One region of the Pseudomonas sp. MBLB4123 genome, then DNA from elsewhere that is predicted to be linked to it. Evidence: predicted binding sites of a transcription regulator. Region 1 holds the regulator's gene; the other holds the start of a gene.

Evidence for each region. Region 1 encodes FliA, which starts transcription of late flagellar genes. Its sites were predicted from a motif close to CTAAAGTTTNNNNNNNNNNNGCCGNTAA; they were not measured.
Region 2: ACSX1C_RS06340 (methyl-accepting chemotaxis protein) is a predicted target of FliA. The motif match lies at 7,812-7,839, and genes of this name have one in related genera.

What each region holds. Positions count from the first base shown of each region.
Region 1 covers NZ_CP196711.1:1,763,021-1,773,885, reverse strand. The annotation lists gene flhF (flagellar biosynthesis protein FlhF) at 1-1,182, shown strand, start outside; gene fleN (flagellar synthesis regulator FleN) at 1,297-2,127, shown strand; gene fliA (RNA polymerase sigma factor FliA) at 2,124-2,870, shown strand; gene ACSX1C_RS08180 (chemotaxis response regulator CheY) at 3,097-3,471, shown strand; gene ACSX1C_RS08175 (protein phosphatase CheZ) at 3,491-4,279, shown strand; gene ACSX1C_RS08170 (chemotaxis protein CheA) at 4,291-6,543, shown strand; gene ACSX1C_RS08165 (protein-glutamate methylesterase/protein-glutamine glutaminase) at 6,586-7,713, shown strand; gene ACSX1C_RS08160 (flagellar motor protein) at 7,740-8,480, shown strand; gene motD (flagellar motor protein MotD) at 8,493-9,362, shown strand; gene ACSX1C_RS08150 (ParA family protein) at 9,415-10,203, shown strand; gene ACSX1C_RS08145 (chemotaxis protein CheW) at 10,291-10,865, shown strand, end outside.
Region 2 covers NZ_CP196711.1:1,324,934-1,335,798, forward strand. The annotation lists gene pdxB (4-phosphoerythronate dehydrogenase PdxB) at 1-127, opposite strand, end outside; gene ACSX1C_RS06305 (MATE family efflux transporter) at 283-1,665, shown strand; gene ACSX1C_RS06310 (DUF3080 family protein) at 1,662-2,744, shown strand; gene ACSX1C_RS06315 (gamma-glutamylcyclotransferase family protein) at 2,702-3,154, opposite strand; gene tusA (sulfurtransferase TusA) at 3,154-3,405, opposite strand; gene ACSX1C_RS06325 (hypothetical protein) at 3,557-3,745, shown strand; gene rlmM (23S rRNA (cytidine(2498)-2'-O)-methyltransferase RlmM) at 3,762-4,817, opposite strand; gene acnA (aconitate hydratase AcnA) at 4,975-7,719, shown strand; gene ACSX1C_RS06340 (methyl-accepting chemotaxis protein) at 7,871-9,436, shown strand; gene ACSX1C_RS06345 (GNAT family N-acetyltransferase) at 9,630-10,085, shown strand; gene ACSX1C_RS06350 (DinB family protein) at 10,148-10,690, shown strand; gene ACSX1C_RS06355 (alpha/beta family hydrolase) at 10,691-10,865, opposite strand, start outside.

The DNA.
Region 1 (10,865 bases):
ACCGCCGCGCTGGACTACCAGATTCCCGCCGCGCCTGCGCGCCAGCCCAATCCGGCGCTGGAGGCCGAGCTGCGCAAGACCCAGTCGCGCATCGCCTCCGCCCAGGCCGAGTTGACCACCCGGGCGCAGGCCGACGAGGGCAAGGACCGCCAACTGTTTGGCGCGGCCCCCGAGGTGCCGGCCGACAGCCTCGCCGCCGTGCTCGGCAAGCCGCAACCGGCGCTGCCTGCGGCCAGCGATCAGCGTGCCCTCGAGGCCATGCGCTTCGAGCTGCACGGCCTGCGCGAGCTGATCGAAGTACAGCTCGGCTCGATCGCCTGGGGCCAGATGCAGAGCCGCCGTCCGCAGCAGGCCAGCCTCTGGCGCCGCCTGCAGCGCATGGGCCTGCCGGCCGAGCTGGCCCGGGTGCTGCTCGAGCGGGTGACCAATGTCGCCGAGCCCCGGCAGGCCTGGCGCATGCTCCTGGCCCACCTGGCTCGCGCCATTCAGACCCCCAAGCAAGAGCCGCTGGAGGAGGGCGGGGTGATCGCCCTGGTCGGCCCGGCCGGCATGGGCAAGACCACCACCCTGGCCAAGCTGGCGGCGCGTTATGTGCTCAAGCACGGCGCCCAGAGCCTCGCCCTGGTCAGCCTGGACAGTTACCGCATCGGCGCCCAGGAGCAGGTCAAGACCCTCGGCCGCATCCTCGGCGTGCCGGTCACCCTGGTCGATCCCGGCCAATCGCTGACCCAGGCCCTGGCACCTCTGGCGAAGAAGCGCCTGGTGCTGATCGACACGGCCGGCCTGCCGGCCAACGACCCGGCGCTGCGCATGCAGCTGGAGGCCCTGGCCAGCCGCGGGATCAAGTCCAGGAACTACCTGGTCATGGCCGCCACCAGCCAGAGCCAGGTACTCAAAGCCGCCTACCATAGCTACAAGCGTTGTGGTCTGGCCGGTTGCATCCTGACCAAGCTGGACGAGGCCGCCAGCCTGGGCGAGGTCATGGGGCTGGCGATAGGTCAGCGCCTGCCGGTAGCCTATGTGGCCGATGGTCCGCGTATCCCGGATGATCTGCAGGTACCGCGCAGCCATCAGTTGGTGAGCCGGGCCGTCGGGCTGCAGAGTGCGGAAGATCCAAGCGAGGAGGCGATGGCGGAGCTGTTCGCCGGCCTCTATCAGCAGCCGACGCGCCGTGCCGGTTGACGGCGCCGCGGCGATGACTCAGTGGCACGAGGCGCAGGTTGACCTCATGCCGGATTGGCGGGGTACGCTTAGCCAAGCGGCTCCCGTCGACGTTAGACAAGGTGTGTAGAGAACATGGGTATGCATCCCGTACAGGTGATCGCGGTGACCGGCGGCAAGGGTGGTGTCGGCAAGACCAACGTGTCGGTGAATCTGGCCCTGGCGCTGGCCGATGTCGGCCGGCGGGTCATGTTGATGGACGCCGACCTGGGACTGGCCAACATCGACGTCCTGCTCGGCCTCACCGCCAAGCGCACCCTGGCCGATGTGATCAGCGGCGAGTGCGACCTGCGCGACGTGATCCTGCAGGGCCCCGGCGGCATCCGCATCGTTCCGGCCGCCTCGGGCACGCAGAGCATGGTGCAGCTCTCGCCCCTGCAGCATGCCGGCCTGATCCAGGCCTTCAGCGACATCAGCGACAACCTCGACGTGTTGATCATCGACACCGCCGCCGGCATCGGCGACTCGGTGGTCAGCTTCGTCCGCGCGGCCCAGGAGGTGCTGGTGGTGGTGTGCGACGAGCCGACCTCGATCACCGACGCCTACGCGCTGATCAAGTTGCTCAATCGCGACTACGGCATGAGCCGCTTTCGTGTACTGGCCAATATGGCGCACAGTCCACAGGAGGGGCGCAATCTTTTTGCCAAACTGACCAAGGTCACCGATCGTTTCCTCGACGTCGCCCTGCAGTATGTCGGCGCGGTGCCCTACGACGAGTCGGTGCGCAAGGCCGTGCAGAAGCAGCGCGCGGTCTATGACGCCTATCCACGCTCCAGGTGCGCCCTGGCGTTCAAGGCGATCGCGCAGAAGGTCGATGCCTGGCCGCTACCGGCCAATCCGCGCGGTCATCTGGAGTTTTTCGTCGAGCGCTTGGTGCAGCAACCGACCGCGGACTCGGCGGTATGACAGCAGCTTCCGGACTTCGTATGTACAGCAAGGCGCAAGGACAAGAGTCCCAGTATCAGTTGATCGAGCGCTATGCGCCCCTGGTCAAGCGCATCGCCTACCACTTGCTGGCGCGCCTGCCGGCCAGCGTGCAGGTGGACGATCTGATCCAGGCCGGCATGATCGGTTTGCTCGAGGCCTCGAAGAAATACGACTCCAGCAAGGGCGCGAGCTTCGAGACATTCGCCGGCATTCGCATTCGCGGTTCGATGCTCGATGAGGTGCGCAAGGGCGATTGGGCGCCGCGTTCGGTACACCGCAACAGCCGCATGGTCAGCGATGCGATCCGAGTAATTGAGGCCAGAACCGGTCGTGACGCTAAAGATCACGAGGTTGCGGCCGAACTCCAATTGAGTCTCGAGGATTACTACGGCATTCTTGGCGACACTTTGGGCAGCCGCCTGTTCAGCTTCGACGACCTGTTGCAGGACGGCGAGCACGGGGGGCTGTGCGAAGACGCCAATGCCACTCACCAAGAACCTTCTCGTGGCCTGGAAGATGAGCGCTTCCAGGCGGCGCTGGCCGATGCCATCGCCAACTTGCCGGAGCGCGAACGACTGGTGTTGGCGCTGTATTACGACGAAGAGCTGAATCTCAAGGAGATCGGCGAGGTGCTGGGGGTCAGCGAGTCGCGCGTTAGCCAGATCCACAGCCAGTGCGCCGCACGCCTGCGTGCGCGGCTGAGCGAATGGCGCACGCGCTGAACAGCTAGATTAGCGGGTCGTTGGGAAACGTAGCGGACGAGGGTCAGATAAGGCGCATTACGGCCTGTACGGCCTGTAGGTGAGCGAGTAACACCTACCTGATTGCAACGTGGCGCAGCTGATCGCAATGGTTTTGCAACGGCCTGTCAGGCCGGTTTCACGATTAAGGGCGCAGCCAGAGGCTGGCTGCGTTTAGGACTGTACGGAGGTCGACTTGGACAAGAACATGAAAATCCTCATCGTTGATGACTTTTCAACGATGCGCCGGATCATCAAGAACCTCCTGCGTGATCTGGGGTTCACCAATACCGCGGAGGCCGACGACGGCACCACCGCCCTGCCGATGTTGCACAGCGGCAGTTTCGATTTTCTGGTGACCGACTGGAACATGCCGGGCATGACCGGGATCGACCTGCTCCGCGCGGTACGGGCGGACGAGCGGCTCAAGCACCTGCCGGTACTGATGGTCACCGCCGAGGCCAAGCGCGACCAGATCATCGAGGCCGCGCAAGCCGGGGTGAATGGCTATGTGGTCAAGCCGTTCACGGCCCAGGTGCTGAAAGAAAAGATCGAGAAGATTTTCGAGCGGGTCAACGGCTGATGTCTGCCGCGAGGGTGCTATGGAACACGAAGATTCCCCGCAGGCCGACCTCGAGTCGAGCCTGAAGTTAAACGCGCGCCAATTGGTCGACAGCCTGGATCAAGGCAACTTTGGCGAAGCGGTGCAGCTGATCAATGAACTCAATAAAACCCGCGACCGTGGCCTGTACCACGAAGTCGGCAAGCTGACGCGCGAGTTGCACAACGCCATCGTCAACTTCCAACTCGATCCGCGCGTGCCCCATGCCCAGGAAGTCTCGCAAATCACCGATGCCACCGAGCGCCTGAATTATGTGGTGACGATGACCGAGAAGGCGGCGAACCGGACCATGGATCTGGTCGAGCAGAGCGCGCCGTTGGTCAACGACCTCGGCAGCGAGGCACAGACCCTGAGCGCCGAGTGGGGACGTTTCATGCGCCGGGAAATGGGCGCCGATGGTTTCCGCGAGCTGGCCAAGCGCATCGAGTTGTTCCTCGCCCGCAGCGAACGCGATGGCGCCAAGTTGTCCGCCCATCTCAACGACATCCTGCTGGCTCAGGACTATCAGGACCTGACCGGCCAGGTGATCAAGCGGGTCACCCAGCTGGTCACCGAGGTGGAGAGCAATCTGCTCAAACTGGTGCTGATGGCCAGCCAGGTGGACCGTTTCGCCGGTATCGAGCACGACCACGAACAGTTACGCGCCGAGCAAAAACAACAAAAAGAGCCTTCCCGTGGTGAAGGTCCGCAGATTAATGCCGATAAGCGTGAAGATGTCGCCGCAAGCCAGGACGACGTCGACGATCTGCTATCCAGCTTAGGTTTTTAGGAGCACGTTTTATGAGCTTCGGCGCCGATGAAGAGATCCTCCAGGACTTCCTGGTAGAGGCCGGGGAGATCCTCGAGCAACTGTCCGAACAGTTGGTCGAGCTAGAGAGCCGCCCGGACGATATGAGCCTGCTCAACGCGATCTTTCGCGGCTTTCATACCGTCAAGGGCGGTGCCGGCTTTCTCCAGTTGAACGAACTGGTCGAGTGCTGCCACATCGCGGAGAACGTCTTCGACGTTCTGCGCAAGGGCGAGCGACGGGTCGACGCCGAGTTGATGGACGTGGTGCTGGAAGCGCTGGATGCGGTCAATGGCATGTTCGGCCAGGTGCGCGAACGAGTCGAGCCGACCCCGGCCAGTCAGGAGCTGCTGGCGGCCCTGGCCCGCCTGGCGGAGCCGGCCGGTGCCGAGGAAGTGCCAGCGCCGGAGGCGCAGGTCCAGGCCGTGGCGGAGCCTGAGCCGGAACCCGCCTCGGCTGCGCCCGAGACTGGCGACATCACCGACAGCGAGTTCGAGCAACTGCTCGATGCCCTGCATGGGGCGCCGGCCGAAGCCCAGGCCGAAACAGCCTCTGCGGCGGCCGGTCCGGACGAAATCAGCGACGACGAGTTCGAGGCACTGCTCGATCAGTTGCATGGCAAGGGCCAGTTCGTTCCGCCCGCCACTGCCGCCGCCACGGCGGCGCAGCCGGTGCAGGCCCCGGTGGCGGCGGTTGCCGAAGCCAGTCCTGGCGCTGACGAGATCAGCGACGACGAGTTCGAGGCGCTGCTCGATCAGCTGCATGGCAAGGGCCAGTTCGTTCCGCCCGCCACGGGCGCCGCCACGGCGGTGCAGCCGGCGCAGGCCCCGGCTGCGGCAGCGCGCGCGGACAGTGACGAGATCACCGACGACGAGTTCGAGGCGCTGCTCGATCAACTGCACGGCAAGGGCAAGTTTGCCGAGCCGAGCGCCCCGGCCAAGGCGCCCGCCGCTGCGGTAGCGCCGATCAAGCCCACCGAGACGGCCAAGGCAAGCGTCAAGCCAGCGACCAAGGCCGAGCCGGCGAAGGCGCCGACCCCCGCGCCGGCAGCGGCCGACAAGGTGGTGCCGGCCAGTGAGGCGGAAACCACGGTACGGGTCGACACCGCGCGCCTGGACGAGATCATGAACATGGTCGGCGAACTGGTGCTGGTGCGTAACCGCCTGGTGCGCCTGGGCTCCAACAGCGGCGACGAGGCAATGGCCAAGGCGGTGTCCAACCTCGACGTGGTCACCGCCGACCTGCAGACGGCGGTGATGAAGACCCGCATGCAGCCGATCAAGAAGGTCTTCGGGCGCTTCCCGCGCCTGGTCCGCGACCTGGCCCGCAGCCTGAAGAAAGAGATCAACCTGGAGTTGGTCGGCGAAGAGACCGACCTGGACAAGAACCTGGTCGAGGCCCTGGCCGACCCGCTGGTGCACCTGGTGCGCAACGCCGTCGATCATGGCATCGAGACCCCGGAAGAGCGCGAGGCAGCCGGCAAGGCCCGCGGCGGCAAGGTGGTGCTGTCGGCCGAGCAGGAGGGCGACCACATCCTGTTGTCGATCTCCGACGACGGCAAGGGCATGGACGCCGATGTGCTGCGCGCCAAGGCCGTGGAAAAGGGCCTGCTGGACAAGGACGCGGCCGACCGGCTGAACGAGTTCGAGTGCTACAACCTGATCTTCGCCCCGGGCTTCTCGACCAAGAGCGAGATTTCCGACGTGTCCGGTCGCGGTGTCGGCATGGACGTGGTGAAGACCAAGATTTCCCAGCTCAACGGCACGGTCAACGTGTTCTCGGTCAAGGGCCAGGGCTCGAAGATCGTCATCAAGGTGCCCCTGACCCTGGCGATCATGCCGACCCTGATGGTGATGCTGGGCAAGCAGGCATTCGCCTTCCCGCTGGTCAACGTCAACGAGATCTTCCACCTCGACCTGTCGCGCACCAACGTGGTCGACGGCCAGGAGGTGGTGGTGGTGCGCGACAAGGCGTTGCCGCTGTTCTACCTCAAGCGCTGGCTGGTGCGTGATGCCGCCCATGAGGAGCAGGGCGAGGGGCATGTGGTGATTCTCACGGTGGGCAGCCAGCGCATCGGCTTCGTCGTCGACCAACTGGTCGGTCAGGAAGAGGTGGTGATCAAGCCCCTGGGCAAGATGCTTCAGGGCACTCCGGGCATGTCCGGCGCTACCATCACCGGCGATGGACGCATCGCCTTGATTCTCGACGTGCCGAGCATGCTCAAGCGCTACGCGCGGCGCATCTGATTGATTGGCGGCGCGACCTGCGCGCGCCGCTTAGGAGTTTGTATGGTTGTCAAGGTACTGGTGGTGGACGATTCCGGCTTCTTCCGCCGGCGTGTCTCGGAAATCCTCTCCACCGATCCGAATATCCAGGTGATCGGCACCGCCACCAATGGCCGTGAAGCCATCGACCAGGCCCAGGCCCTGAGGCCCGATGTGATCACCATGGATTACGAGATGCCGATGATGGATGGCATCACCGCGGTCCGGAACATCATGCAGCGTTGTCCGACCGCGGTGCTGATGTTCTCCTCGCTGACCCACGAGGGCGCCCGGGTTACTCTCGATGCCCTGGATGCCGGGGCGGTGGACTTCCTGCCGAAGAACTTCGAGGACATCTCGCGCAATCCGGAGAAGGTCAAGCAGTTGCTGTGCGAGAAGGTGCACAGCATCGCCCGCAGCAACAGGCGCAGCATCGGTGCGCGGCCGTCTCCCACCCCAGCGCCAGCGGTATCCGTCACGCCGCCCAGGCCGGCCACGACCAGCAGCCTGACGCGGCCAGCGCCGACGCCCACGCCAGCTCCGGTGCCGGCGCCCGGTGCGCCGACCAGTGCAGCCGCGCCCAAGCGCAAGGCCTACAAGCTGGTGGCCATCGGCACCTCGACCGGCGGGCCGGTGGCTCTGCAGCGCGTGTTGACGCAGCTGCCAGCCAACTTTCCGGCCCCGATCCTGCTGATCCAGCACATGCCGGCGGCTTTTACCAAGGCCTTTGCCGAGCGCCTGGACAAGCTCTGTCGGATTGCCGTCAAGGAGGCCGAAGATGGCGAGCTGCTACGGCCCGGAGTGGCGTTGCTGGCGCCCGGCGGCAAGCAGATGATGGTCGATGGGCGCGGTACCATCCGCATCCTCCCCGGCGATGACCGGTTGAACTACAAGCCCAGTGTCGACATCACCTTCGGTTCGGCGGCCAAGTCCTATCACGACAGGGTGCTGGCGGTGGTACTGACCGGCATGGGGGCGGACGGGCGCGAGGGGGCACGCCTGCTCAAACAGGGCGGCAGCCAGGTCTGGGCGCAGGACGAGGCCAGTTGCGTGATCTACGGCATGCCGATGGCCGTGGTCAAGGCCAACCTGGCCGATGCGGTGTATGGGCTCGACGATATCGCTCGGCACCTGACCGAGGCGTGCCTGTAAATGACCCCGAGAGGGAGCGTGCCCGCATGGATGTGCTAAGTCTGATCGGGGTCATCCTGGCGTTCGTCGCCATTTTGGGTGGCAACTATCTCGAAGGCGGTCACGCGACGGCGCTGCTCAATGGGCCGGCGGCGCTGATCGTGATCGGCGGCACCCTGGGCGCGGCTTTCCTGCAGGCGCCGGTCAGCGTGTTCAAGCGCGCCCTGGCGATACTGCGCTGGATCTTCTTCCCGCCCCGGGTGGACCTGGCCGGCGGCATCAACCATGTGGTCGGCTGGAGCATGACCGCGCGCAAGGAGGGCCTGCTGGGCCTGGAGGCGGTGGCGGACGCCGAGTCCGACCCCTATGCGCGCAAGGGCCTGCAGTTGCTGGTCGATGGCGCCGAGCCCGAGGCCATCCGCAGCATCCTCGAGGTCGACCTGTACACCCAGGAAGGCCGCGACATACAGGCCGCCAAGGTGTACGAGAGCATGGGCGGCTACGCGCCGACCATCGGCATCATCGGTGCGGTGATGGGGTTGATCCACGTGATGGGCAATCTAGCCGACCCGAGCATGCTCGGCAGTGGCATCGCCGTGGCGTTTGTAGCTACCATCTATGGTGTGGGTTTCGCCAACCTGCTGCTGCTGCCGATCGGCAACAAGCTCAAGGCCGTCGCCCTGCGCCAGTCGCGCTACCGCGAGATGCTGCTCGAAGGCATTCTGTCCATCGCCGAAGGCGAGAACCCGCGCTCCATCGAGCTGAAGCTGCAAGGCTTCATGGATTGACAGGGACGCGCCATGCCTCGCAGACGCCATCACGAAGAGCATGAGAACCACGAGCGTTGGCTGGTCTCCTATGCCGACTTCATCACCCTGCTGTTTGCCTTTTTCGTGGTGATGTATTCGATTTCCTCGATCAACGAGGGCAAGTACAAGGTGCTCTCGGAGAGCCTGGTCGGGGTGTTCAACCAGCCGGAGCGCTCGGTCAAGCCGATTCAGCTGGGCGAGGAGCGTCCGCGTACCACGGTACCGGCGCGTACCTCATCCGCCGAGGCCGGCGAGCCGGCGCCCACGGACGACCTGAAGGACATCGCCGACAGCGTGCGCGAGGCCTTCGGCGAGTTGATCGATGCGCAGCAATTGAAAGTGAGCGGCAACGAGCTGTGGATCGAGATCGAACTCAGCTCCAGCCTGCTGTTTCCCAGTGGCGATGCGTTGCCGAACGACAGGGCGTTCGCCATCATCGAGAAGGTAGCCAAGATTCTGGCGCCTTACGAGAATCCGGTGCATGTCGAGGGCTTCACCGACAACCTGCCGATCAACACCGCGCAGTTCCCGACCAACTGGGAGCTGTCGGCTGCCCGTGCCGCGAGTATCGTGCGCATGCTGGCAATGGATGGGGTCAAACCACAGCGGTTGGCCTCGGTCGGTTATGGCGAATTCCAGCCGGTGGCCGACAATACGACGGCAGAGGGGAGGGCGCGTAACCGCCGGGTGGTGCTGGTGATTTCCCGCAACCTCGATGTGCGGCGCAGCGTGACCGGCGTCGGCAGCGGCAATGCCAAGCCGGATAGCGCGCTGCTGCGTGCTGGCATGCAATCTGCAGCGACGCCGTCAGCGCAGGTGCCACAAAGCGGTGCCGTCAATCCCCCGTCGCCAGCCCCATGAGGGCGGCGCCCGTTCTCGGCCAGGCCCTGGCAATGCCGAGAGGATGAAGAAGATGAGAGTCTGGGCAGTAGCCAATCAAAAAGGTGGCGTCGGTAAGACCACCACCTCCATCGCCCTGGCCGGGTTGCTGGCCGATGCCGGCAAGCGGGTGGTCGTGGTCGACCTCGATCCCCATGGTTCGATGACCAGTTATTTCGGCCATGATCCGGACGCCCTGGAGCGCAGCACCTTCGACCTGTTCCTGCATCAGGGCAGCGTACCGGAGGGGCTGCCGCGGCAGTTGCTGTTGCCGACCAGCCATGAGCGCATGGCACTGCTGCCCTCCAGCACCGCCCTGGCCACGCTCGAGCGCCAGTCCCCGGGGCAGAACGGCTTGGGCCTGGTGATCGCCAAGAGTCTGGCGCAGCTGTGGCAGGATTTCGATCACGCGGTGATCGACAGCCCGCCGCTGCTGGGCGTGCTGATGGTCAATGCGCTGGCCGCCAGCCAGCAGTTGGCGATCCCGGTGCAGACCGAGTTCCTCGCGGTGAAGGGCCTGGAGCGCATGGTCAGCACCCTGGCGATGATCAACCGCTCACGCAAGCAGGCGCTGCCCTACACCATAGTGCCGACCCTGTTCGACCGCCGCACCCAGGCCTCCCTGAGCACTCTGCGGGTGCTGCGCAACAGCTACCCGGAGCACCTGTGGCCGGCCTATATCCCGGTCGACACCCGCTTGCGCGATGCCAGTCGGGCGGGACTGACGCCTTCGCAGTTCGATCACAACAGCCGCGGCACCATTGCCTACCGCGCACTGCTCAAGCACCTGCTGGCGCATCAGCCGGCCGCGCAGGTGGCTTGAGATGAATGACGATGCCGAGCAGAATCGCTCAAGTCTGAGGCGGCTGCGGCCGATAGGCTGTACAGGCCATTGTTGCGGATTCCATCTATGACTCGTCCCCTTGCCACTGCCACCCGACCCCAGCTAGCCCTGCAGTCCTACCTGGACGGTCTGCTGCAGGAGGCCGCGGTCGAGCTGGCCGAGAGCAGCGGCCTCGACGAGTTCCAGGCCGCCGTGCTGGAGGAGCAGGTGCGCGATGCGCGACTGCTGCCGTCGGCATCGCCGACCTTGACCCTGGTCGAGCCCCTGCCTTGCGAGCCGGCGGCCGAGACGCCGTTGCCCGAGGTGCGAACTGAGCCTGAAGCGCCGGCGCCTATGGTCCAGCCGATTGCCGAGGTCAACCGGCCATCGCCCCAGGCGCCGCAGCCCCCCCTGCTGCGACTCGAGGGGCGGCCGGATTGGGCCCAGGAGCCCTTCGAGTGCCTGTTGTTCGATGTCGCCGGGCTGACCCTGGCCGTGCCGCTGGTCTGCCTGGGGTCGATCTACCCGCTGGCGGGGAGCGAGTTGACCCCGTTGTTCGGCCAACCGGACTGGTTTCTCGGCATACTGCCGTGTCAGGCCGGCAACCTTAAGGTGCTGGATACCGCGCGCTGGGTCATGCCCGACCGCTACCGCGACGACTT
Region 2 (10,865 bases), 440 kb from region 1:
CCAGCAGCAACTCGGCATCGCCCAGCGCCGCACGCTCGATGGCGCGGCCGGGAAAGCGGTGAATCTCGCCGAAACCGGCGAAGAACTCGTCGAGCAAAGGGATGTTTTCATCGGCGACTATTCGCATGGCAAGGCTCCGCAAGTCAGGCGCTCATTCTAAGGCAGCCGGCCGCCAGCGTCGCCCCGCACTGTATCGCCAAAACACTTCGCCACTGCGTTTCCTGACCCATGCGTCAACGAGTAAACTGCGCGGTTTTCCCAGAGTGCCAGTGGATGACCTCTATGCCTGCCGAATCGCGCCAGCGGCGCGTGCGCACCGAACTGCGCAGCCTGCTGATCCTGGCCACGCCGATCATCATCGCCCAGCTGGCGCACACCGCCATGGGCTTCGTCGACACCGTGATGGCCGGCCGGGTCGGCCCGCGCGACCTGGCGGCGGTGGCCCTGGGCAACTCGATCTGGGTGCCGGTATTTCTGCTGATGACCGGCGTCCTCCTGGCCACCACGCCGAAGGTCGCCCAGCGCTTCGGCGCCGGCCAGCAGGCCGCCATCGGCCCGCTGGTGCGCCAGGCCCTGTGGCTGGCCCTGGCGGTCGGTGGCGCGGCGGCGGCGGCCTTGTGGAACGCCGAGGTCGTGCTGCACTGGATGGACGTCGAGCCGGCCCTGGTCGGCCCGGCCATGGCCTACCTGCGCGCGGTGGCCTGCGGCTTCCCGGCGGTGGCGCTGTATCACGTGCTGCGCTGTTTCAGCGACGGCCTGGGTCACACCCGACCGAGCATGGTGCTGGGCATCATCGGCCTGCTGCTGAACATTCCGCTGAACTACATCTTCATCTACGGCAAACTCGGCCTACCGGCCATGGGCGGCGTCGGCTGTGGCTGGGCCACGGCCCTGGTGATGGGATTCATGCTGCTGGGCATGCTCTGGTGGGTGAAGTGGGCCCCTTATTACCGGCCGAGTGAGCTGTTCGGTCGCTTCGAGCGCCCGCAGTGGCCGGTGATCCGTCGCCTGTTGGCGATCGGCCTGCCGATCGGCATCGCGGTGTTCGCCGAATCGAGCATCTTCGCGGTGATCGCTCTGCTGATCGGCGGCCTCGGCGCCACCGTGGTGGCCGGCCACCAGATCGCCCTGAACTTCAGCTCACTGGTGTTCATGATCCCCTATTCCCTGGGCATGGCGGTCACCGTGCGGGTCGGCCAGGCCCTGGGCCGTGACGACCCACGCGGGGCCCGCTTCGCCGCCGGTGTCGGCATGGCCAGCGCCCTGGCCTATGCCTGCCTCTCCGCCAGCCTGATCCTGTTGCTGCGCGAGCCGATCGTAGGGATCTATAGCCCCGACCCGGCGGTGATCGCCCTGGCCGCCGGGCTGATCGTCTATGCCGCGCTGTTCCAACTGTCGGACGCGGTCCAGGTCACTGCCGCCGGGGCGCTACGCGGCTATCAGGACACCCGGGTGACCATGCTGCTGACCCTGTTCGCCTATTGGGGCATCGGCCTGCCGATCGGCTACGCCCTGGGCCTGACCGACTGGCTCGGCACGCCCAGCGGCCCACGCGGACTCTGGCAAGGCCTGGTGGTGGGCCTGACCTGTGCGGCGGTCATGTTGGCGCTGCGCCTGAGCCGCAGTGCACGGAGGCGCATCCGGGCGGCTAAGCTGGCAGGATGAAGCCCAGAATCCTCGTTCTGTTAGCCCTGCTCGGCCTCACGGCCTGCGGCCCGACCGACGATGGCCTGGCGCTGCAGACCGACTACCTGCAACGCCTGAACAACGCCGTCGAAGGCGACGGCTTCGCCGGCTTCGACCCGGCACAGCTGCTGCGCTACCGCATGCCGCCGCGACGCCAACGGCTGATCAGCATCCCCGAGACCCGTATCGGCCTGCTCGAGCTGTTGGTCGATGTACGCCATTGCCCCGCGCTGCAGCAACAGATCAGCCAGCGCAACAGCAGCCTGGGCAAGCAACTGCAGCCGAGCAACCGCCTGGGCTACGAAGGCGATCTGCTGCGCGCCCTGCAGGCCTGCCTCGATACCCTGCAGGCGAGCCGGACGCAGGAGCTGCAGGTCACCCTGAGCGCCCTGGCGGCGCAGAAGCGCCGGCAATTGCCCGCGGTGTTCTGGAATGCCCTGAATGGCAGCCCCGAGGTCGAGCGCTACCTGCGTTTCGCCGACCAGGCCCTGCCCGTGCAGCCCGCCGAGGACACCGCGGCCCTCGATGCCCTGGCGCAGCTGGCGGCCCTCGGCAGTGCCCTGCCGCAGCGCCTGCCGCCCTCGGTGGCGCAACTCGACCCACTGTTCTTCGCCCTGCACAGCAGCGACCAGGGCGGTCAGTTGATCACCAGCCTGGCCAGCCTCCGACACACCCTGGAGCAGGCCAGCCTGTTACTGGAGCATCGCCTGCAGCACAGGCCGGTCTGCCCCCAGGGCAAACCGACCCCCGCCGGACGCATCCTGCAGAACATCTTCGTCAAGTTCTATGCCGGCGGCCTGCAGCCCTATCTGGCCCGGGTGCACCGGCGCGGCCAACGCTGGAGCGACAGCCTGCGCCGGCTCGGCGAGGCCCCTCAGATCCCGGCGGCCACGCGGGGCTACCTGCTCGACCTGGCGGGGGAGCGGGAATCACTGTGGCAGGATTTCCAGCAGACCAACGACCGACACGTTCGCGCCTGGCAGCTGGCCCTGAAGAGCTGCGGCCTGGCGCCGGGTCAGGCGGGCTGGGAGGGCCAGGCCGCCAACAGCGACCAGTAGGGCTCCGACAGGTACTCGCGCCCCGCCAGCAGATGGGCCAGGTAGTCGCTGGCCGGCAGCAGCCCCTCCTCGCGGAAGGCCGGGTTGGCGATATACACCCAGGCCGGCTGCACGCCATGGGCGGTGAGGATCGGCAGTCGCTCGCGACTGTAGTAGATCGGCGTGCCCTCGAAGGGGTCGAGCTTGGCGATCTCCTCCAGCTCGGCCAGGCGATAGAGCACACCCTCCACCACGGAGCCGCGCTGGTGGCGGATGTTGGCATAGGCGCAGCCGGGGCGATCCACCGCGCGCTTGTCGAAGCACAGGGCGTAGCCCGGCAGGCTGCCTGCCATGGCCTCGCGCACGCACAGGCCGCGCGCCTGCATGCGCGCCGGGTTCATGTTCGAGCCGTAGGCGAAGTACCAGCCCATCAGTCGACCTTCTTGCGGATCCAGTACAGGTAGGTGCCGGCCTCTTCCGCCTGCTCCAGCAACTCGTGGCCGAGGAACACACAGAACTTGGGGATATCGCGGCGGGTCGAGGGGTCGGTGGCGATCACCTTGAGCAGGCCGCCGGCCGGCAGGTCGCGCACCTTGTTGTGCAGCATCATCACCGGCTCGGGGCAGTTCAGCCCGGTGGCGTCGAGCAGGTCGTCGTGAATGGCATCGCTTCGCAGGGACATCGGCAGGCTCCATGGACAGGCCGTCATTGTCGCGCAAACCTGACCCTCAGGTCACCTTCGGCGAGCGAACCGCCTCGACTCGCTGCGCGAACTAGACTGTAGCGGCTAAAGATAGGCGCAATGCGCCTGAAGAATCTGTGGGTTTCCTTCTATGCCTATCGCCCCCGGACAACAGCCCTGGTGCCTGGTGCGCCTGGACGACAACGGTAACGAGTTCATCGTGCGCAGCGACCTCAGCCAGGAGGCCGCCGAGGCACTGGCCCGTGAGTTCGAGGCCCACGGCCACAAGCAGAGCTACTGGGCCAGGCCCCAGCCGCCTGCACCCCGCGACGAACAATGAGCCTCAGTCGAACCCGCTACTTGCCCAGGCGACGCAGGTGGCAGGTGACCTCCTCGCGGTCGTGATACAGCTGTTTGCAGGCGATCGACACCTTGATCTTGCGCGCGGCGAAGGCCTCCTCGAGGCGCTGGAGCAGGCGGCGCACCTCGGCGTAGCGCTGCTTCATCGGCAGCTTGAGGTTGACCACCGCCTCGCGGCACAGCCCCTCGCCTATCCAGGTCTCCAGCAAGGCGGCGCTGCGCGCGGGCTTCTCCACTATGTCGCAGACCATCCAGTCCACCGGCTGCCTGGGCTTCCAGGTGAAACCGTCGACCATCAGGTGCTGCACCAGCCCGGTATCCATCAGGCTCTCGGCCATGGGGCCGTTGTCGATGGCGGTGACCAGCATGCCGCGACGTACCAGCTGGTAGGTCCAGCCGCCGGGGGCGGCACCGAGGTCGACGCCGGTCATCTCGTCCGACAGGCGCTGATCCCACTGCTCGCGGGGGATGAAGGTGTGCCAGGCCTCCTCCAGCTTGAGCGTCGAACGGCTCGGCGCCTCGCGGGGGAACTTCAGGCGCGGAATGCCCATGGGCCATTGCGCCGAGTTATTGGCCTCGGCCAGGCCGACGAACACCTGCCGACCGCTGAGGAAGGTCAGCAGCAGCCGTGGCTTGTGCCCGTCCTCGAGCAACTTGCCGGCCTTGCTCAAGGCCTTGCGCAGCGGCGCCTCGAACTTCTTGCAGAAATTCGACAGCTCCTTGCCCTCGTTGCTGTCCAGCACCTCCAGCCACAGGCTGCCGCAGCTCGGGAAGTCCGCCAGGTGAGCCAGCAGCACACTGATGCGGTCGCTCTCCGGCAGTTCGACAAAGCTCCCACGGGCCCACTGCCGCGGGAAGATCAGCCGGTTGAACCGCAGCTCGGACATCAGGCGCTCGGCGCCCCCGGCCTCGCTGCAGATGAATTCGGCATAGGCCGTGCCTGGCTTGCCCTTGGCGTAGCCGGCCACCTGCAGGCGGCCGGCGTGTTCGGCGATCTCCGCACAGACCTCGCCCTCGAAACCGGGGCGGCAGTGCAGTAACAAAGTATTCATCGGGGTTCTCCTCAAGGCGCGCATTCTAACGGAGTCGGGAACCCCAGGTGGCAACGGCCTGTCCCGATAGATGGAAAGACCCGCCAAGCAGGACTAGTTTGAAGACTCTGCCGCGTTAAATCCGGCTCGCGCCGGGCGAGCCCCTAGGAGATGGACAATGCCTTCCCTCGATAGCCTGAACAGTCGTCGCAGCCTCGCAGTCGGCGACCAGACCTACCAGTATTTCAGCCTGCCGGAGGCCGCCAAAGCCCTCGGCGACCTCGACAGGCTGCCGATGTCACTGAAGGTGCTGCTGGAGAACCTGTTGCGCTGGGAAGACGGCAAGACCGTCACGGGCGACGACCTGCGGGCCATGGGCGATTGGCTCAAGAGCCGCGGCTCGGAGCGGGAGATCCAGTACCGGCCGGCCCGGGTGCTGATGCAGGATTTCACCGGGGTGCCGGCGGTGGTCGACCTGGCTGCCATGCGCCAGGCCATGGCCAAGGCCGGCGGCGACCCGCAGAAGATCAACCCGCTGTCGCCGGTCGACCTGGTGATTGACCACTCGGTGATGGTCGACAAATTCGCCAGCCAGGCCGCCTTCGAACAGAACGTGGCCATGGAGATGCAGCGCAACGGCGAACGCTATGCCTTCCTGCGCTGGGGCCAGCATGCGTTCGACAACTTCCGCGTGGTGCCGCCGGGCACCGGCATCTGCCACCAGGTCAACCTGGAATACCTCGGCCGCACCGTGTGGACCAAGGAAGAAGACGGCCGGCTCTTCGCCTTTCCCGACACCCTGGTCGGCACCGACTCGCACACCACCATGATCAACGGCCTCGGCGTACTCGGCTGGGGGGTGGGCGGCATCGAGGCGGAGGCGGCCATGCTCGGCCAACCGGTGTCGATGCTGATTCCCGAGGTGGTCGGCTTCAAGCTCAGCGGCAAGCTCAAGGAGGGTATCACCGCCACCGACCTGGTGCTGACCGTGACCCAGATGCTGCGCAGCAAGGGCGTGGTCGGCAAGTTCGTCGAGTTCTACGGCGACGGCCTGGCCGACCTGCCACTGGCCGACCGCGCCACCATCGCCAACATGGCCCCGGAATATGGCGCGACCTGCGGCTTCTTCCCGGTCGACGAGATCACCCTCGGCTATCTACGCCTGTCCGGCCGCCCGGAACAGTGCGTCAAGCTGGTCGAGGCCTACTGCAAGGCCCAGGGCCTGTGGCGCGAGCCCGGCCACGAGCCGCTGTTCAGCGACAGCATGGAACTGGACATGGACCGGGTCGAGGCCTGCCTGGCCGGTCCCAAGCGCCCCCAGGACCGGGTGGCCCTGTCCCAGGTCAGCCGGGCCTTCGATGAGTTCATGGGGCTGCAAATGAAAGCCAGCCCCAAGGAGGAGAGCCGCCTGCTCAACGAGGGCGGCGGTGGCGCCGCGGTGGGCGGCGCCGCGCAGATCGGTGAAGTCGACTACGACCATGACGGCCAGACCCACCGCTTGAAGGACGGCGCGGTGGTGATCGCCGCCATCACCTCCTGCACCAACACCTCCAACCCCAGCGTGATGATGGCCGCCGGCCTGCTGGCCAAGAAGGCCATCGAGAAAGGCCTGCAACGCAAACCCTGGGTGAAGAGTTCCCTGGCCCCTGGCTCCAAGGTGGTGACCGAGTATTTCAAGGCCGCCGGCCTCACCCGGTATCTGGACGAGCTCGGCTTCGATCTGGTCGGTTACGGCTGCACCACCTGCATCGGCAACTCCGGACCGCTGCTCGAGCCCATCGAGCGGGCCATCCAGGAAAACGACCTGACCGTGGCCTCGGTGCTGTCCGGCAACCGCAACTTCGAGGGCCGCGTGCACCCCCTGGTGAAGACCAACTGGCTGGCCTCCCCGCCCCTGGTGGTGGCCTACGCCCTGGCCGGCAGCGTGCGCATGCACCTGGGCGAGGAGCCGCTGGGCCATGGCCAGGATGGCAAGCCGGTCTATCTGCGCGATATCTGGCCCAGCCAGCAGGAAATCGCCGAGGCGATCCAGAAGGTCGACACGGCGATGTTTCACAAGGAATATGCCGAGGTGTTCGCCGGCGACGAACAGTGGCGAGCCATCGAGGTGCCGGTCGCCGACACCTACGCCTGGCAAGCCGACTCCACCTACATCCAGCACCCACCGTTCTTCGAGGCGATCGACGAGGCACCGCCCCATATAGGCGACATCCACCAGGCGCGCATCCTCGCCCTGCTCGGCGACTCGGTGACCACCGACCACATCTCCCCCGCCGGCAACATCAAGGCCGACAGCCCGGCCGGCCGCTACCTGCGCGAACAGGGCGTGGAGCCCAAGGACTTCAACTCCTACGGCTCGCGCCGCGGCAATCACGAGGTGATGATGCGCGGGACCTTCGCCAATATCCGCATCAGGAACGAAATGCTCGGCGGCGAGGAAGGCGGCCATACCCTGCACGTGCCCAGCGGCGAAAAGCTGGCGATCTTCGACGCGGCCATGCGCTACCAGGACACCGGCACCCCGCTGCTGGTGATCGCCGGCAAGGAGTACGGCACCGGCTCCTCCCGCGACTGGGCGGCCAAGGGCACCAACCTGCTCGGGGTCAAGGCGGTGATCGCCGAGAGCTTCGAGCGCATCCACCGCTCCAACCTGGTCGGCATGGGCGTGTTGCCCCTACAGTTCAAGGCCGGCCAGAACCGCAAGAGCCTGGAGCTGGATGGCAGGGAGACCCTGAGCATCTGCGGCCTGGACGGCGTCGAACTGCACCCGCACATGAACCTGACGGTCGAACTCAACCGCGCCGACGGCTCCGGCGAGCGCTTCGAGGTGCTGTGCCGCATCGACACCCTCAACGAGGTGGAGTACTTCAAGGCCGGCGGCATCCTGCACTATGTGCTGCGGCAACTGATCGCCGGCAGCTGAGCCAGATGGCAGGGCAATGCACTGCCACAACCTCGGCATAAAAAGTCCTGATGCGGGTCAAACCAAGTCGCCTCAGGCGCATTACTCTAGCGCTCAACTTTCGGCGACAACGGCCGAGAAGAACAGTATCGCCCCAGGGACATCCTCAGCCATGCGCAATAATCAGCCCATTACCCAACGTGAACGCAGTTTTCCGGCCCAGCAGCGTCTGATCTCCACCACCAATGCCAAGGGCCAGATCACCTACTGCAACGAGACCTTCATCGAGATCAGCGGCTTCAGCCGTGACGAGCTGATGGGCGCGCCCCACAACCTGGTGCGCCACCCCGACGTACCGCCTGCGGTATTCGAGCACATGTGGCAGACCCTGAAACAGGGCAAGCCGTGGATGGGCATCGTCAAGAACCGCTGCAAGAACGGCGACCACTACTGGGTCAACGCCTACGTCACCCCGGTGTCGGAGAAGGGCCAACTGGTCGGCTACGAGTCGGTGCGGATCAAGCCCACTGCCGAGCAGGTACGCCGCGCCGAAAAGCTCTACCAGCGCATCAATTCCGGCAAGTCGGCGATCCCCAGCCGTGACCGCTGGCTACCGGTGCTGCAGGATTGGCTGCCGTTCATTCTGGTCAGCCAGATCGGCTTCCTGATCGGCGCCTGGCTCGACTCCAGCTGGGGCTTCCTGCTGGCCGCCCTGCTCTCGATCCCCCTCGGCCTGGCCGGCCTGAACTGGCAGCAACGCGGCATCAAGCGCCTGCTGCAACTGGCCGAGCAGACCACCTCCGACCCGCTGATTGCGCAGATGTATACCGACAGCCGAGGCGCCCAGGGTCGCCTGGAACTGTCCATGCTCAGCCAGGATGCGCGCATGAGAACCTGCCTGACCCGCCTGCAGGACAGCGCCGAAAACCTGGCCCAACAGGCGCAGCGCGCCGACACTCTGGCCCAGAACAGTTCGGCCGGCCTGGAGCGTCAGCGCCAGGAAACCGAGCAGGTCGCCACCGCGGTCAACGAAATGGCCGCCACCACCCTGGAGGTGGCGAGCAACGTGGCGCGCACCGCCATCGCCACCCAGGAAGCCAACCGCCTGACCAGCGAGGGCCGCAACATCGCCGCGGAGACTCGCGAAGCGATCCAGCGCCTGTCGCTGTCGGTCGGCGAAACCGGCGAGACCGTCACCCGCCTGGCTCAGGACAGCAACGAAATCGGCGGCGTGGTCGATGTGATCAAGGGCATCGCCGACCAGACCAACCTGCTGGCCCTCAACGCCGCCATCGAGGCTGCCCGCGCCGGCGAAATGGGCCGCGGCTTCGCGGTGGTGGCGGACGAAGTGCGCTCCCTGGCGCAGCGCACCGCCGAGTCCACCGGCCAGATTCACCAGTTGATCGCCAAGCTGCAGCGCACCGCGGAAGAGGCGGTGATGACCATGGAAATCGGCCGCAAGCAGGCCGACGACGGCGTCGACAGCGTGCAGAAGGCCGACCAGGCCCTCGCCGGGATCAGCGACGCGGTGGCCAACATCGCCGACATGGCCAACCAGATCGCCGCCGCGGCCGAGGAACAGAGCGCGGTAGCCGATGAGATCAACCAGAACATCACTACCATCGCCCATCTGGCCGATCAGACCGCCGGAGAAGCGCAGAGCACCGCCCAGCTCAGCGGCGAGCTCACGGCCACCGCCCAAGGCCAGTACTCCCTGGTGGAGCGCTTCAACCGCTGAACCGCGCCTCGACGCACCGGCCCCGGCCGGTGCGCTTCCCCCCCTTCGGTCACGGCGTGACTGCTGCCATCAAAGGGAAAGCCCCCCCGAAGACGCGGAAAACTGGGTACGAGTAGCCTCAATACGGGCGGCTATATGCGCGGCGCCTTAACCGCCACATGCCAGCGCCCCCGGAAATAGCGGGTACAGGTATATGGATATACGCTTAGACGACCTCTCGGGCCCGGAGATCGCGGGTTTTCTCGAACAGCACCTGCAGGACATGCGTTCGGTATCCCCGCCTGAAAGCAATCACGCCCTCGACATCAACGATTTGAAGAAGCCCGACATCCTTTTCTGGACTGCCTGGCTCGATCTGGAACTGGTGGGCTGCGGCGCAATCAAGAGGCTCGACGCCGAGCATGGGGAGATCAAGTCGATGCGTACCAGCCCGGCCCATCGTGGCAGGGGCATAGCCTCATCGTTGTTGACCCATATCCTGCATGAGGCCAGGCGGCGCGGTTTCCGCCGCATCAGCCTGGAAACCGGCGCCATGCCGTTCTTCGCGCCGGCCTGCAGCCTCTATCGCCAGCATGGCTTCACGTTCTGCCCGCCCTTCGCAGACTACGCAGAAGACCCGAACAGCCTCTACATGAGCCGAATGCTGTGAGAGCCCCGAACACTACACACCTCACTAGACCCGAGCAGCATACAACCTGGGGATCGCACCCAATGAACCTGCAACCGCACCTGGCCCTATTGGCGCGCTACAACCAGTGGATGAACCTCCGGCTCTATGAGGCCTGCGGGCAACTGCCGCCTGAGGCCCTGGCCGCAGATAGAGGGGCGTACTTCGGGTCGATACTCGGCACGCTCAACCATATCCTGGTAGGCGACAGGGTCTGGCTGCAACGCTTTGCCGAGCACCCCTCCGGCAAGGCGAGCCTGGCCCCGGTGACCGCCCTGGCCAAGCCGGCCACGCTCGATCAGCTGCTGTTCCGCGACTTTGCCGAACTCTGCGCCCACCGCCGCTGGCTGGACGAGCTGATTTGCGCGTGGATCGACTCGCTGAGCGAGGACGACCTCGATGACTGCCTCGCCTACCGCAACATGAAAGGCGTGCCCGCCCGCCGCCCTTTCGCCAGTTTGCTGCTGCATTTCTTCAATCACCAAACCCATCATCGCGGCCAGGCGACCACCCTCCTGCACCAGGCCGGGCAGGATGTCGGCGTCACCGATCTGCTGGCCCTAATCCCGGACGACGATCTCGCCTAGCTAGCGTGTTAGAAAGGCCGCCACCGCATCGGCGGCCGCCTCCAGATGCTGGGCGTGAGTACGGCCCGAGCTTTTCAGCGGCTTGAGGTCGTGGTCGGCGGCCGTCAGCCAATGCACCTGGATCGTCTGTGACAGGGTATAGCCAGCCACCTTCGGGCGGTCGCCCATCGGGTCG